DNA from 2 places in the Pseudoalteromonas sp. R86517 genome. Region 1 is predicted to be linked to the other one. Evidence: riboswitches for the same ligand, from Rfam matches in the RefSeq annotation. Region 1 holds a riboswitch; the other holds the start of a gene.

Region 1 (7,950 bases):
AAACGGTAACCTGCTTCTACACCCCAACCAGTTGACTCGTTTACGTCAAGGCCAGCTTGAGCGCGCATGTTTTCCCATGACGCATCATAGTAGTCACCAAATGCACCAATGTAGAAACCTTCTTCTTTATCGGCAGCGAATGTAGACGCGCTAGTTGCAGCTAACGCAATTGCAATTGTAAGTGATTTTAATTTCATTGTTTTCTTCCCATTTTAACAACTTAGAAAATTGTAGCTAATCAATACTAGCTCAACCAGTTTTGTACACACTACCCGAGCTTTTGTTAATCGATACTTAACGAAAAATAAAGTTTATAAATTTTTTCAACGATCTACAGGCATTCCAACCACCAATTGTAGGTTAAGTAAAAATTTTTACCTAATCTGCAATTAATAAATTATGGTAATTTATAAATAGTTACTTTTTATGAATGCGCACAATAACACCGAGTGTGTAACTGCTCAATCATTGTACACTGCATTATTTAAAAATGACTATTTATAATCAAAAACTTACAATTAATTACAATACTTAAGTACCGCAAAAAGTTTGATAGCCCTTGTCATCTTTACCTGTCTCTTGAAAGCGGGCTAAGTTAGCTGATTTATCATATGGGTTACTCATCACCGTTAACAAGTCGCTTAGCAGCTCGCTCTCGCCGTGTTGATTATATTGCGCAAGGATTTCTTCGACGATGTGATTACGCGGTATAACCCTTGGGTTAGCCGCTCTCATTAGGTTATAGCTGTTTTCATCACATCTTTTTTGCCATAACTGGGCCCATTGCGTTAATTCATTTGGCACTTTGCCACCCTTTAGTGACTCAGTTAGGGCATCAAAGGTATTGGTGTAATCGAGCTTATGCTCTTGAAATAACAATAATAACTTACTTACAAGCTCTACATCGTCTTCGTTATAACCTGCTAAGCCTAATTTTTGTGCCCACATTTGATTATATTGCTCGTTAAATAACGTAGAAAACTGATTAATTAGCGGCGTCATTAAACTTACAGCTTGTTCGTCATCTTCATCTATTAGCGGTATTAGGCTTTCGGCTAAACGCGCGCAGTTCCAACTTACAATATTTGGCTGATTACCATAGGCATAGCGACCTTGCTTATCAATTGAGCTAAACACGGTATCAAAATCAAAGGTATTCATCATTGCACACGGGCCGTAGTCGATAGTTTCGCCGCTTATCAAGGTATTATCAGTATTCATAACGCCATGAATAAAGCCTACTCGCATCCAGCTAATAACCAGCGCTAGCTGACTATTTATAACGGCTGCTAAAAAGTCTAAATAGCGCTGAGCCCCTGTTGATTGAATACTTGGGTAATGACGCTCAATGGCTACATCAGCTAATTTTTTTAATCCCTTTACATCACCTTGAGTTGCTAAATACTGAAACGAGCCAACGCGAATATGGCTACTTGCTAAGCGGGTAACAATTGCGCCTGGTTGCGGCGGATTACGATAAACAGCTTCACCTGTGCCTACAACAGCCAAACACCGCGTGGTTTTAATCCCTAAGCCGTGCATAGCTTCGCTCATAATATACTCGCGAATAGCGGGGCCTAGTGCACATCGCCCATCGCCTCCTCTTGAAAAAGGAGTGGCGCCTGAGCCTTTTAACTGAATATCCCACAGCTGATTTTTATCATCGCTGATAGCCCCCAGTAAGTGCGCTCGCCCATCACCCAAGCGCGGCGAAAAGTGCCCAAACTGATGCCCAGAATAGCCAAGCGCTACAGCACATAACGGTTGAGGCTCGTTACCAGCAAAAGTACTGGCGCGCAGCGCAGGCTCAACATCTATATTAAACTGCTGTGCTAACGCTTCGTTCCACAGCAGCAATTGCGGGGCAGCAACGCTTGAAGGTTGATCCTCTATTGCAAAGTTATCTGCTATGTCTGTGTATCTTGGCACTAGTTTCATGGTTAATCCTCTGTTTGTTGGCTTATGCCTACGCGATTGTCGCCCACGCTGTAAGCCACAATTAAGCTAAGTTCTTGCAGGCTCAAACCACTTTGCTTTTGCATTTCGTTAAAAAACGCCTGTGCGGCAGTGAGCGATTTTTTAGTTTGCAGGCCGCCATCTATAATTTTGTGCGCTCTTAGGTAACTTTCTACATCTCGCGAAAGTAAAAAAGTATCTTTACCAAGCGCTCTTAAGGCATACGGGCCTGTATTGCCGCCCAAACGGGCGCCGTGTTTTTTTAAATGCGCCCATAAACCAATAATGTCATCGCCTGGCCAGTTAGCTACAAACTTGCTAAAACTGCCATGTTGCTGAGCTATTTCGTGGATCATGTAGGCATTTTCAGGAATTGTTTTTACTTTTTTATAATTACGAATAATGCGCTCATCAGTTGCTTTTTGCTCGAGCATATCGGGCGGCATCATAAGTAATTTATCAACACTAAATTGCCAAAAAACCTCTCTAAAACCTGGCCATTTACTGTTTATTACCGACCAGTAAAACCCGCTTTGAAATACTTTTCGGGTAAACTCTTCAAGCCAATCGTCGTCACTTAATGCGCTTAATGCTTTTTTAGATAAGGGTTTTGCGAGTAATAACTTAAGCATTTTTTCAGAACCTTTTCGCTCTACTGCTCGCTTATAAATATCGCTAAATTTTTCCATACTTATTAAATACCTCATCACTGCTCATAGGGTTAGTTTACGAGAAAAGCAGCCAATACGTAACCACCCACATTTTCGATGAACTAATCTGTATCCTGCAACTTGACACCTAGACGGCTAAAATGTTTTAATCGCCGCAATTACCCTATTTAAATTGTATTTTGTTAAACCTTTTGCGGTTAAACAAAATACAAAGGGCTAGAAGAGGTGCGTTATTCAGGTAGCGTATGTTAGGAGCGCAAACTCCAGTGAGCATATGTGAGGGGAATACCGCCGAGAGGTAAACGCTTTTGCGAAGCAATTACTTCGGGCGACTAGGTTGAATCCTAGCGACTGTCACCAATAGCTGTTTTAGAGCAGCTTATTAGTTTGGTGGAGAGCTTCTGGTCTTAAATAATAAGGCCGTGCGCCCTATTATTTTAAGCCCATTCGCTCTTCGAATACTGTTCGAATGACGTTAATGCGGCTCACATCATACAGCCTCCTTAATATCTCGAACACCTTATAGGTTCGTAAGAGATGATTCACAACTTCAATTTAGACGACTACGCACTGTGGACAGCGCTTGTTACGCCGTTTGATCAACAAGGTAATGTTGACTACGACACGCTCACAACACTTGTTAGCGAACAAGAAGCGGCACACAACGGTATTTTACTGCTCGGTAGCACAGGTGAAGGCTTAGCCCTTACACTTAAAGAGCAGCAAGGCATTGTTGAGCACGTGTGCCAATTAAAACCCAGTGTACCGCTTATGGTTGCTGTTGGTGGTAGTAACTTGGCCCAACAAAAAGAATGGGTTAGCTACTGTAACCAATTACCTATTCACAGCTACTTATTAGGCTCGCCTCTTTATGCAAAACCAGGGGCTGTAGGTCAAACACATTGGTACGAAAGCTTATTAAACGAAAGCGCGCATCCGTGTATGTTGTACAACGTACCTGGGCGCAGCGGTGTAAGCATTCCTATCGAAACCATTGAAAACTTAAAAGCGCACCCAAAACTGTGGGCTTTAAAAGAAGCCAGTGGCAACATCACCCAATTTGAAGCATACCGACAAGCCGCGCCTAATTTAGCGCTATACAGTGGCGACGATGCACTTATGCCCTACTTTGCCCAAGCAGGTGCAAAAGGCTTAGTTTCGGTTGCGGCCAATGCATGGCCTTTGCAAACACACGAATTTGTAAAGCGCAGCCTAAGCGGTCAACACCCCAATTTATTTGCTCAGTGGACTCGCGCTATCAATAGCCTATTTGCTGTAGCAAACCCTATTCCCGTTAAAGTGCTAATGCACCAGCAAGGGCGTTTAAATAGCCCACTGTTGCGCCCACCTTTAACGCATCTTGAGTTAACGCAAACCGATTGCATCACCACTGCAAACGACACCATTTTATCTTGGCATTAAACACAGGTTTTTATAATGAGCTGGTTAGAACTACTAAATAATTTAGAATCGGGCGCAGTACGCGCAGCATCACAAAACGAAAGCGGCCAATGGGAAGCTAACGTAGAAGTAAAACAAGGCATTTTAGAAGCCTTTAAAAATGGCACTAACACAGAGTTTGCAGGCGGGTTTGTTGATAAGCACAACCTTGCACCGCAAGAATTTAGCACTGAAGATGGCGTGCGTATGGTACCAGGTGGCACCAGTGTTCGCCGCGGTGCCTACGTAGCTAAAGGCACTATTATTATGCCACCAGCGTACGTAAATATTGGCGCATACATCGACGAAGGTACTATGGTTGATAGCCACGCATTAGTGGGTTCATGTGCACAAGTTGGTAAAAATGTACATTTAAGCGCGGCTGTTCAACTTGGTGGTGTACTTGAGCCAATTGGGGCAAGCCCTGTAGTGGTTGAAGACGATGCGTTTATTGGCGCAGGTTGTGTTATTGTTGAAGGCGTAGTGGTTAAAAAAGGCGCTGTACTTGCACCAGGTGTGCGTTTATCTGCAACTATTCCGGTTTACGACTGTGTTAACGAGCGCCAGCTAGATAAAGGCGAGCCAATTCCAGAGTACGCTATTGTAATACCAGGTTCTCGCCCTGCGTCTAACGAATGGGCTCGTGAGCAAGGCCTAAGCATGTCGTGTGCACTCATTGTTAAATACCGCGACGAGCAAAGCGATGCATCGTTATTGCTAGAAGAGGTTTTACGATAATGAGCTTTTTGAGCACGCCTATCAAGGCCGCCGTAAATACACTTACTCAGCAACTTGATACACCTTTTTTTGTTTACGACTTAGACAAACTAAACGCACACCTTACCCGTTTAGTTGCGCAAACCGATGTAAAGCTTTGGTATGCGGTAAAAGCCAATCCGCTTTCTAAGGTTATTCAATGCCTAGACAGCGCCGGATTTAACTTTGACGTAGCAAGTAAAGGTGAGCTTGAACAAGTCCTTGCACAAGGTATTAGTTCACAGCGCGTGCTCAACACAGGGCCTGCAAAGAGCCCTAAACAAATTAAACACTTTATTGAGCGCGGCGTGCGTATTTTTGTTGCCGAAAGCCTCAATCAAGTACGTTGGTTAAACCAGCAAGCGCAGCTGCAAAATACGCAGCTGCAAGTATTACTGCGTGTGCAATTACGCTGGCCAGAAGGTGAAAAAAACCCATTAGGGGGTGACAGCCTTACTCCGTTTGGGCTTGGTTGCGATGAATGGCAAGCGCTCAATACTGGCGATTACCCAGCACTTAATTTTGATGGCCTGCATATTTTTCAGTGGGGCAACATGCTTAGCACGCAAAAGCTAAGCGAGCTGTGGTCGCAAATGATTGCACCGCTTACCACCTTGGCTAATAACTTAAATATAAACCTTAAAATTTTAGACTTAGGCGGCGGTTTAGGTATTCCTTACACATCAAACGATGCAACACTTGAGTGGGATGGATTAATCACCGCGCTGGCAAAAATTAAAAAAGATGCGGGTGTAGACGAGCTTTGGATGGAGCTTGGACGTTACGCTGTAGGCGAATGCGGACATTACGCGAACCCCGTCGTTGAGTGCAAACAAAACTACGGGCAACAGCAAGTTATTTTAACCGGTGGTATTAACCACTTATTGCGCCCAGCTGTTACAAGCCAAGATTTTCCTGCGGCGTTACTGCGCGAATCAACAGCGCCAGAACAAGCAATGAGCTTATACGGCCCATTATGTACTGCCCTTGATTGCTTAGGCGAGCATACCCTACCAAGCGATTTAAACGAGCAAGACTGGCTGGTGTTTAGCCAATGTGGCGCCTATGGTTTTACCGAAAGCATGCCGTATTTTTTATGCCATGAGTTAGCAGCTGAATACGTGTTACAAAAGGGCGAACTCACGTGTATACGCCAAGCTGAAGATGCCAGCCACTATTTAAGGTAATAAACATGAGCATAACAACACCCATCAGCCAAGAAAATATTGTAGTAGGGGAAGTAGCAAACGGCTTACCGCTAACCATTCCTGTATATCGCTTAAAAGGTGATGGCACAGGTCCAAGCGTGTATATTCAAGCCAATATGCACGGTGCTGAAGTGCAAGGTAACGCGGTTATTTTTCAGCTATTAGAGCAATTAAAACAGCTTAATTTAAAAGGCGATATTACCTTAGTCCCTTATGCTAACCCTATAGGTTGTAATCAAAAATCAGGGGAATTTACCCTTGGCCGATTCGACCCTATTACTGGCACTAACTGGAACCGTATGTATCACTACAATAGTGATTTAGTTACCCAGTTTGCACACGAGCATAGCCAGTACGACGATGCAGCTTTAAAAAGTAACTTTAAAAAAGCCCTGCTTGATGAAATAGATGCCAAACTTAATGGCCCAGCTTACTTGCTCAATACCGGTAAACGCATTGCGCTTAACCTGCAAAAGCTTGCGCATCAAGCAGATATCGTGCTCGACTTACACACGGGGCCTATTTCAAGTAAGCATCTGTACTGTCCAACGTATGCCAGCGACAGCGCACGTTATTTTAATATTGAACACGTACTGCTTATTCCAAGCGACTTTGATGGCGCAATGGATGAAGCTAGCTTTTGCCCATGGTGGCATCTAAGTGATGCACTTAGTGCGCAAGGCAGGGACTTCAATGTACAGGTTGAGGCCTTTACAGTAGAGCTAGGCAGCCAAGAAAAAATAGATTTAGCAGCCGCCTTTGACGATGCAAACAGCATTTTAAGCTATTTGAACCATAAAAATGTATTGGTAGATGCAGCGCATCAACCTAAGCAGATGACCCGTTATGCGTGCCATTTAGATGACTACTTTGCTTATTATGCGCCGATTGGCGGCATGGTTGAGTATGTTGCCCCGTTAGGCGCACACATAAAGGCAGGCGAGCCAATAGCCCATATATTACGCATGGAGCGCTATTTAACTGAGCAACCCCTACAAACATTAAGCCTCGATTGCGATGCAATTGCTATTTTGCATTTTGCCTCAGCAAGCGTAAACCAAGGCACTGAACTTTATAAGTTTTTTACTAACGTATTTGAGTTATAACGCACCGCGCTATAACTCCCCCTTCTCATTGCGTGAGAGTAAGTTAACTAACTTACAATATAAGCGGCTATATGCCGCTTTTTTTGATCTGTGATAACGGTGTAAACGTAAGGTAATCAAATAAGTGTAAATTCAGTGAAAGTTCACCGTTACAAATGTAAAAACACGTTATAATTTATAAATCTACCTTACTCTCAAAGGAATAAACAATGAGCTGGCGTTATTGGATTGCAGTTACGGCTTTACTAAGCACCCCCTCTTTTGCCCAACAAGAGGTTAAAAAAAATGAACAAGACAACGACATAGAGCTAGTTAAGCAATGTATTTTAAATGAAGTAATTGGTGGCGATGGTAAGCAAACCTTAGACGAGCTGCGCACAAAATGCTCAGCCCTTGAAGAAAACAAACAACTTACCGCACTTGATAAACGCAAGGCTCGCGAAGAGGTAAGTAAAAAAAATCGTAACGTAATTACGCCGCATAAACGTAACTACATTTTACCTTTATCGTATGTCTCCCACCCTAACGATCGCCCGTTTGATGGCTTTGACGAGCTAACAGATGAAGAAAATGGCGAACCCCTTGACAACCTAGAGGCTAAATATCAGCTTTCTATTAAGGTGCCACTGTACGATGATTTTGCAGATGACGACCAAGCCATATTTTTTGGCTTTACCTTGCAGTCGTATTGGCAAATTTATAACTCAGAGATTTCTTCTCCGTTTCGTGAAACCAACTACGAACCAGAAATATTTTGGGTAAACTACCTAGACCAAGAAAACGTACTTTGGGGCGACGAAATGGCCATAGCGC
Region 2 (7,950 bases), 1.9 Mb from region 1:
TTCTGCTACTTCACGGGCTACTTCGGCCGATGTAGTAGTATGGTCAACCAAAATGCTATTAACGGCCATCCCCGCTAAAACACCATTTTCGCCGTAAACAACCGCACGTAAGTCATCGTCATTACCTACACACATAAATACAATATCAGCATTATTAGCAGCTTCTCGCGGCGTGGTAGCAAAGCTTCCTGCATACTCATCTACCCAGCTTTGCGCCTTTGCTTGAGTGCGGTTATATACACACACATTAAAGCCCGCTTTTGCTAAATGCCCTGCCATTGGGTAACCCATTACCCCTAAACCTATAAATGCAACATTGATTGACATAAAAGTGCCTTATTTTCCTGCTAACTTAGAAACTATGCCCGATTATGTCAATCGGCTGCTTAAAAAGCGAATTAAGTCTTTATAAATTTCCAACGTAAGGAAATAAGTAGGTAACCATGGATAGTATTTATCAATTTAGTGCCCCTTTGTACAACAGCGAAAGCTTTGCGCTTAGCCAGCTAAAAGGCAAAACAGTACTTATTGTTAATACAGCAAGTAAGTGTAATTTTTCGGTGCAATTAAGTTCGCTAGAAAAGCTCTATCAAGAATATAAAAATAGCGGTTTCACTATTTTAGCGTTTCCGTGTCATCAATTTGGCCAAAACGAGCCGCTTGATAACCTCGCGATTAAAGACTTTTATCAAGGGCAATTTGACGTGTCGTTCAAAGTGTTTGGTAAGGTAATGGTAAATGGCCCCGAGGCGCATCCGCTGTTTAATTATTTAAAGTCGCATACCCGTGGTATTTCGCAAAACCGCGCAGTAAAGTGGAACTTCACCAAGTTTTTAATTAACCCACAAGGTCAGCTCGTTGCACGTTATGCGCCGCGCACCAAGCCCGAAACGCTTAAACAGGTCATTGAGGCAAATTTACCTAGCGCACTAAACGCTAATAATTTAAATAACGCAAAAATAATACCCAACTTTAATGCATTAAAAGGCGCTTAATTATTCTAAATCAATAAACGGGTGGTTACTCAAGCATGCTTTATTAAACTAGTTTAAGGTTACGTATAATACCAATCAGCAATAATACTTAATCATTTTAGGGGCTAAACGTGTCGCTATCTGCGTTAAAAAACTCTCATTTACGACTGCATGAATGCAGAAGGTAGAGCAATGCAGGAGCAATTGCCGAGAACAACTAAATAGCGAATTTTTTACCTTACTATCAACGCGTTTTTACATCCTCAAAATAGATCACTTGATTATACGGATTGCTATAACAGCTAGGCTTTGGAGTAAATAACATGAACATTGCTTTTTTTAGTACGCAAAAATACGAGCAGCCTTTTTTTGAGCGCAGTATTAACAAACACCCTCAAATAGAGATTTGTTACTTTGAGCAAGCACTGAACGAGCAAACAGCCCTGCTTGCTAAAGGGTTTGATGCTGTATGTGTATTTGTAAACGACACGGTTAACGCCCTCGTTATTGAGCTCCTTGCTGAGCATGGAATTAATACTATTTTACTTCGCTGCGCAGGGTTTAATAATATTGATTTAGTGGCTGCCAAAGCACACAACATTAAGGTATTACGAGTACCCGCATACAGCCCAGAAGCCGTAGCTGAGCACTGTGTTGCACTTATGCTTACCCTTAGCCGTAAAACACATAAAGCCTATAACCGCGTACGCGAAGACAACTTTGATTTAAACGGTTTATTAGGCTTTAACTTACACGGCAAAACAGTTGGCATTATAGGTTGTGGTAAAATTGGCCTTGCCATTTGTAATATTTTAAATGGCTTTGGCGCGCATGTTTTAGTGTGCGACCCTTATGCAACACCTGGCAATTACACCATTACCGATTTAGATTCGCTGCTTACTCAAAGCGATATAATTTCACTGCACTGCCCTCTGAATGAGCAAACACACCATTTAATAAATGACGATGCATTTAATAAAATGAAACCTGGGGTAATGCTAATTAACACTTCGCGCGGTGCGCTACTTAATAGCAAAGCGTGTATAAATGCGCTTAAAACTAAAAAGCTAGGGTATTTAGGGCTTGATGTGTACGAGCAGGAGTCGGAGCTATTTTTTAAAAACCACAGCGACGAGATAAACCAAGACGATATATTCTCGCGCTTAGTTAGTTTTAAAAACGTATTAATAACTGGCCACCAAGGCTTTTTTACTCAAGAAGCCCTTAGCGAAATTGCCAATACCACCATACAAAACGCTATGGAAATTAATGAACAAAGACCTTTAACCAATGAGGTTTTATAAAGCCGCGGCCCATTAATTTAGCTTTACCCGTTTTGCTATTTACATAACGGGTAAAGCTTAAAATACTTTAGCCAAACGCAACGTTTGCAAAAACAAGAGTCATTAATACTGGGCACACAAAACGAATGTATTGAGCAAACCAGTAATGCGTGCCGGTGCTGGCTTTATGAAGCTTATTACCGCGTTTCCACATCCAACCTGCGGTTATAAAATAAAATAGCCCCATAAGTGGTAGTTGGTACTGAGTAAATAGCATGATTACTAAACCAAATAACCACTCAAAATTTAATATTATTGCACTAGCGCATATTAACACCACTAGGCTAACGGCCCACGTTGCTTTAGTACGGTCTACGCGGTGGTTTTCTACTAAAAACGCTACTGGTATTTCTGTGGTAGAGATAGTAGATGTAACCGATGCAATCGACATAAGTACAAAAAACAGTAACCCAATTAGTAAACCAATTTCGCCCATGGTACTAAAAAGCTCAGGCAAAATAGCAAATATAAGCTGCCCTTCACCTATAAGTTTTCCGCCGCTAAACACCTCTACCCCGTTATGCTGCGCTACATAAATTGCAGGCACTATCAGTAAACCTGCTAAAAATGCCACACTGGTATCAAGTAGTGCAACGCTTGCAGTTAGTTTTGGCAGATTTGCATCTGGCTGCAGGTACGAGCCATAAATCATCATGCAGCCAACCCCTAATGAGAGCGAAAAAAACGCCTGCCCCATTGCAGCAATAATTAAATTTGGGTCAAGCACTTGGCTAAAATTAGGAATTAAATAAGCGGCAAACCCTTCGCTGGCGCCTTCTAAACTGGCTATATAAAAAATTAAGCCTATTAGTAGCACCAACAACAATGGCATTAAACGACGTGACCAGGTTTCAATCCCCGATTTAACCCCTTTTAAAATAATACTGGCGGTTAAAATAAGCATAAGCGGCGTAAATATAAAATTACGCACCATAGAGTCGCTGTGCAAAAATTCGCTTGCTGCGGTAAAACCAAAAAATGTAGTAATAGGCTCTATCGCGTAAGAGAGCATCCACCCAGCTACAATAGAATAAAAGCTAAGCATAACCACAGCGCCCGCAAGGCCAATATATCCTGCGGCAGCCCCTACTTTTTTGTTGGTATTTTGCCACGCATTACCCAATGCTTTTACTGGGTTTGCTTGCGCTTGGTGGCCTAAATAAAGTTCGGTATAAAGCGCAGGTAGCGCAAGTAAAAATATAACTACAAAGTAAACCAATAAAAATGCACCGCCACCATGGTTGGCCGCCTGCGTAGGAAAACCCCAAATATTACCTAAACCCACTGCTGCGCCTGCAGCGGCTAAAACAAAACCAAAACGGCTTTGAAATCCATCACGCACTTGTGCCATACATCTACAAATTCTGTTATTCTTTGATTATTGTGAATTAAACCATATTTAATGCCAACTGAGTAATAAAATTGCTTTTGGCATAAATAAGCGCTGTTAACCGCTCATAATTACAGCACTCACTTATTTTAAGCGCGTATGACTAACCACTTTTTTAAAAACACCCTAAGTATTGCTCCCTCTTTTTATAGCGATTTACCCCCTAGCAACAATACTATTTTAGTGTTTAATGCCAACACACTTAATGTAGAACACCTTGATTTAACCCAGTACCTAAGCCCATTTGAGCTAAGCGTTATAAATCGTCGTAAACGCATGCAAGCAAAGCAAGAATATCTAGCATCGCGCATATTACTAAAGCAACTTGCAAAGCATGCTCAGCCCCAATACGCACACATACCGCTTAATAAAATGAGCACCCACTTTAATGAAGAATGCTCAAAACTACAGCTCCATATAAACCACACCGTTATAAATACCTGTATTTCGCACTCGCACGGCTTAGTTGGCGTTGCACTTAATGTTACTAAGGCGGAGTTTGGCTTTGATATTGAAAAAATTAACTTAAAACGCCCATTCGAAAAGCTCGCTAAGCATTTTTATCATAAGGCTGAAATTGCCTTAATTACCGCGCCTTTGGCTATAAAAGAGCAAGCCCACCGCTTTTTTAGAATTTGGACCTTAAAAGAGGCACTCGCTAAAGCAACTAGCCGCCCAATAGCGCAATTGCTTAGCCCAAATGTATTTGATGAATTTTCTTTGTTAAACCTTACAGCATCGAGTAACACCATAACGGTTGCCAATGAGGAGTTTGATATAAGCGTGGCGCATAAAAAAAGCACCGACTGGCGGTGCTTTATACTTGATAACTTGGATACTTAATAACTTGGCTTTAAAAGCTTAAGCAGCGCTTTCTAATAATCGGCTGTGTATTGCTTGTACCACGGTATCTGATTCGCTTTGCTCTACTAAAAAGCATAAATTGTGCTTGCTTGCACCATGACAAATTAATCGAATATTAAACTCTTTTAATACGTTCATTAGGTTCATTTCGTGCTGGCGTAGCTGTATTTCAGAGCCTATAAGCGCCACTAGGGTTAAGTTATTTTCAACCGATACATGACAAAATTCGGCCAATTTATCTAAACACGCTTGCTCAAGCTCAGGTCGCGAGGCATTAGGCGCGTTATCGAGCGTAATGGCAACACTAATTTCTGAGGTAGTGACTAAGTCTACCGATATATTAAACTCACTTAAAATGGTAAATACACGGGCCAAAAAGCCACTTGCTAATAACATTTCTGGGCTTTTAAGCGTTAGCAATATTTGGTTTTTACGCTGCGTAACGGCACGAATACCTGGCTGCTGCGATTTTTCACGCTCAATCCACGTCCCCCCGCGCTCTGGCTCGCGGCTAGAGCCTACAAATACATTAATATGGCTACGGCTTGCTGGTAAAATAGTCGCAGGGTGCAATACTTTTGCGCCAAATGTCGCCATTTCTGCGGCTTCATCAAAGCTTAAACGAGCAATTGGCGTTGCCTTAGCGCATAAACGCGGGTCGGTGCTAAAAATACCCACTACATCGGTCCAAATGTGTACACTTTTAGCGTTAATAGCCTCTGCTAATAACGCCGCACTGTAGTCAGAGCCACCACGGCCAAGCGTTGTGGTTTGGCCAAATTCATCACTACCAATAAACCCTTGTGTAACTATTACTTGCTCATCTAATAACGGAATTAACAGGTCTTTAGCAGCTTGTGCAGTGGCCGCAACATCGGGCGTTGCTTTACCAAATTGGCTATCAGTTTTAAGCACTTTGCGTACATCAAACCTATCTGCATTTAAGCCTTTTAAGCGCAGCACTTGAGCAAATAAATAAGACGATAAACGCTCGCCAAAGCTAAGCAGCTCATCGTGTTGTTGATCAGTGGTGAGTGTTTCAAGGGCTAACGTTTGAAACGCTTTTAACGTCTCGTTAAAACCTACGGCTAAATCGGCATCAAGCGACAGCTCATCTAAAATAGCCTGTTGAATAGCCAATACGCCATCTATGTGTGCTTGGCGCTGCTCTTTACTAAGGTCGGGTTTGCACAGTGCAACTAAGTGGTTAGTTACGCCGGCACTGGCGCTCACAGCTACAATACGTACGCTTTTATCTGCAACAATAATTTCGCTGCAGCGACTCATCGCTTCAAAGTTTGCAACACTGGTTCCGCCAAATTTGGCAACGATGTAATCTGATTTTGCGCCTGATACTGTTTGTGGCACTGATTGGGTAGTCATTTCGTCTCCTTTCGCGGTATCCAAACCGCTAAAAAACAAGAAGAACTTGGCAAAGGAATGCAAATAAGATGTGTCCGCTGCCAGAAGCTCTCCACCTAAGTTGGTGACAGTTTTGGGGATTCAGCCCCATAAACCGAAAAACTCGGTTGACGTAACCTTGTTTTCCTCGGCGAGTACTTCCCTCTTTAATGGTTATAGGCGTTCGTCACCTACCATTAAATACCTAAGTATCGCACCTCTTCTGAATGTTGTATTAACCTGTGGCTAATAAAACAAAACCCCACTATGTAGCGGGGCTTTGAAAGTTATCGTTTAGACGTCTAGCTGTCAAGGTGTTTTAGTTAATATAACGCGAATAATTTAGCCCGGGTTTACATTGCTGGCTACTTTTACAGCGCTTAATGTAACTCGCCTGTACGCCAGCTAAAAAAATGTGTAAATTAAGCCAGTTAATAACGAGTACTTTTTATTATAAAAATATAAAAACTACGCTCTGCTTTAAGCGTAGTTAACTCATTACTAGGATGTATCACCGCATTATGATCCCAGCTAAAAAGCTGCTTAACACCCTTAGCGAACATTGGGGTGTTTTAGAGCTATTATTTAAACGTTTTAAAATGGCCGACTTTAGCCTCAAAGACGTGCAAAACGCTATTAAGCAAAAACAGCCCACATGGACAAACGAGCGCATTTACAAAGAAACAAATCGTTTGCTCAATCAAGATATACTTATTCCATTGGCTAAATCATCCCAGCTTGAAATAAACCGCGCCATTGCCGATTTTGCGACCTTTTTATTACAAGAAGAACACCTAGGTTTAGCACAAGAAATTAGCGTTTTGGTTGATGATTTAGCACGCCTAGGAAACCGATTAGATAATGCCGGCGAAATAGAAGACTATGACGATTTACGCCGCTATAGCCGCATTATGGATGATCGGGTGCGTAAAATAATGAAGCTTTACGCGCACAACGAAAACGCTATTTTAAACATTGTTGAGCAAGCTAAATCTGATCACGCGGTGCAATCTTTGCAAAAGCGCTACAAAGCGGTAATAGAAGCCTTTGACGAATACATAGAGCCGATGCTTGAAATGGTCGATATTCGCGGTGACTTTCATGCCTGTTTTACACTTATTGAGCAACAAATAAGTAAGCAAATAGAGCACATTGAACGCTCAGGTAAAGCCTACAACGACAAACGTATGCTTGAGCAATTGCGTACTCGGATACTCGAAATGCATTTAGTTGGCCGAGAAAGCTTACGCAAAAGTGCCGATATGCTTATGCCACTGCGCGAAGAGCTACGCCGTAATAACCTAATTACCCGCCAGGCAGCAAAAGTGCTGGGCCTTGTGCGTAAAAATGGCGTAGACAACATGCTAAGCGCGGTACAACCAAACTTTGTAAGCGATGCGCAGCGTTATTCGCTTGGCCAGCAGCGTCATATAGTTGCCTATATGGCAAGCTTGGTAGAATTTGAACACGAAGAATACCAGCTCCCAGAGCAACAAGACGTGCCGGCATTTGTTACGCCAAACATTCCTGATTACCACGATGTTAAAACAAGCTTTGCAAAACGCTTTAATAAAAAACGTAAAAAGCCCCAGCCATTACTGCAATTTTTAGATGAAAGCTACCCAGAATTAGACGCCGACGAAATGCTATTTTTATATCAAAAACTAGTCAGCGACAGTGAAATTCACATTAGCCAAAGCGATGAAAAAACACGCGTAAAAATTGCCGGCCAGCATTTTTCGTTATACCCATTTAATTCTGCGCCTCAGCCAGATACACAGGCAGACGAGTAACACATGACACATATAAACTTAGACGAGCTTACGCACCTACAAGCCATTAATAAAAAATTAGGTGCGGGTTACCATATTTGCGAACAAGACAACGTAATGTGGCAAGAGCTTGACCAGCACATAGAATCTTACAGCGCCTTATTTAGCGCCCTTGGCCACGATTTAAAACACGACAGCCGCGGCTT

The links. A riboswitch is a leader RNA that binds a small molecule or an ion and turns the genes downstream of it on or off. The one in region 1 is predicted to bind lysine.
Region 2: another riboswitch for lysine. It lies ahead of lysC (lysine-sensitive aspartokinase 3); the one in region 1 lies ahead of dapA (4-hydroxy-tetrahydrodipicolinate synthase).

Annotation. Positions count from the first base shown of each region.
Region 1 covers NZ_JAXHCB010000001.1:3,052,853-3,060,802, forward strand. The annotation lists gene SJY38_RS13775 (OmpA family protein) at 1-197, opposite strand, end outside; gene SJY38_RS13780 (YdiU family protein) at 532-1,938, opposite strand; gene SJY38_RS13785 (DNA-3-methyladenine glycosylase I) at 1,941-2,645, opposite strand; lysine riboswitch at 2,840-3,036, shown strand; gene dapA (4-hydroxy-tetrahydrodipicolinate synthase) at 3,165-4,049, shown strand; gene SJY38_RS13795 (2,3,4,5-tetrahydropyridine-2,6-dicarboxylate N-succinyltransferase) at 4,065-4,805, shown strand; gene SJY38_RS13800 (PLP-dependent decarboxylase) at 4,805-6,010, shown strand; gene SJY38_RS13805 (succinylglutamate desuccinylase/aspartoacylase family protein) at 6,016-7,137, shown strand; gene SJY38_RS13810 (phospholipase A) at 7,347-7,950, shown strand, end outside.
Region 2 covers NZ_JAXHCB010000001.1:1,186,360-1,194,309, reverse strand. The annotation lists gene SJY38_RS05325 (NAD(P)-dependent oxidoreductase) at 1-327, opposite strand, end outside; gene SJY38_RS05320 (glutathione peroxidase) at 444-995, shown strand; gene SJY38_RS05315 (2-hydroxyacid dehydrogenase) at 1,298-2,278, shown strand; gene SJY38_RS05310 (sodium-dependent transporter) at 2,346-3,668, opposite strand; gene SJY38_RS05305 (4'-phosphopantetheinyl transferase superfamily protein) at 3,807-4,550, shown strand; gene lysC (lysine-sensitive aspartokinase 3) at 4,569-5,954, opposite strand; lysine riboswitch at 6,031-6,203, opposite strand; gene SJY38_RS05295 (hypothetical protein) at 6,494-7,765, shown strand; gene SJY38_RS05290 (hypothetical protein) at 7,769-7,950, shown strand, end outside.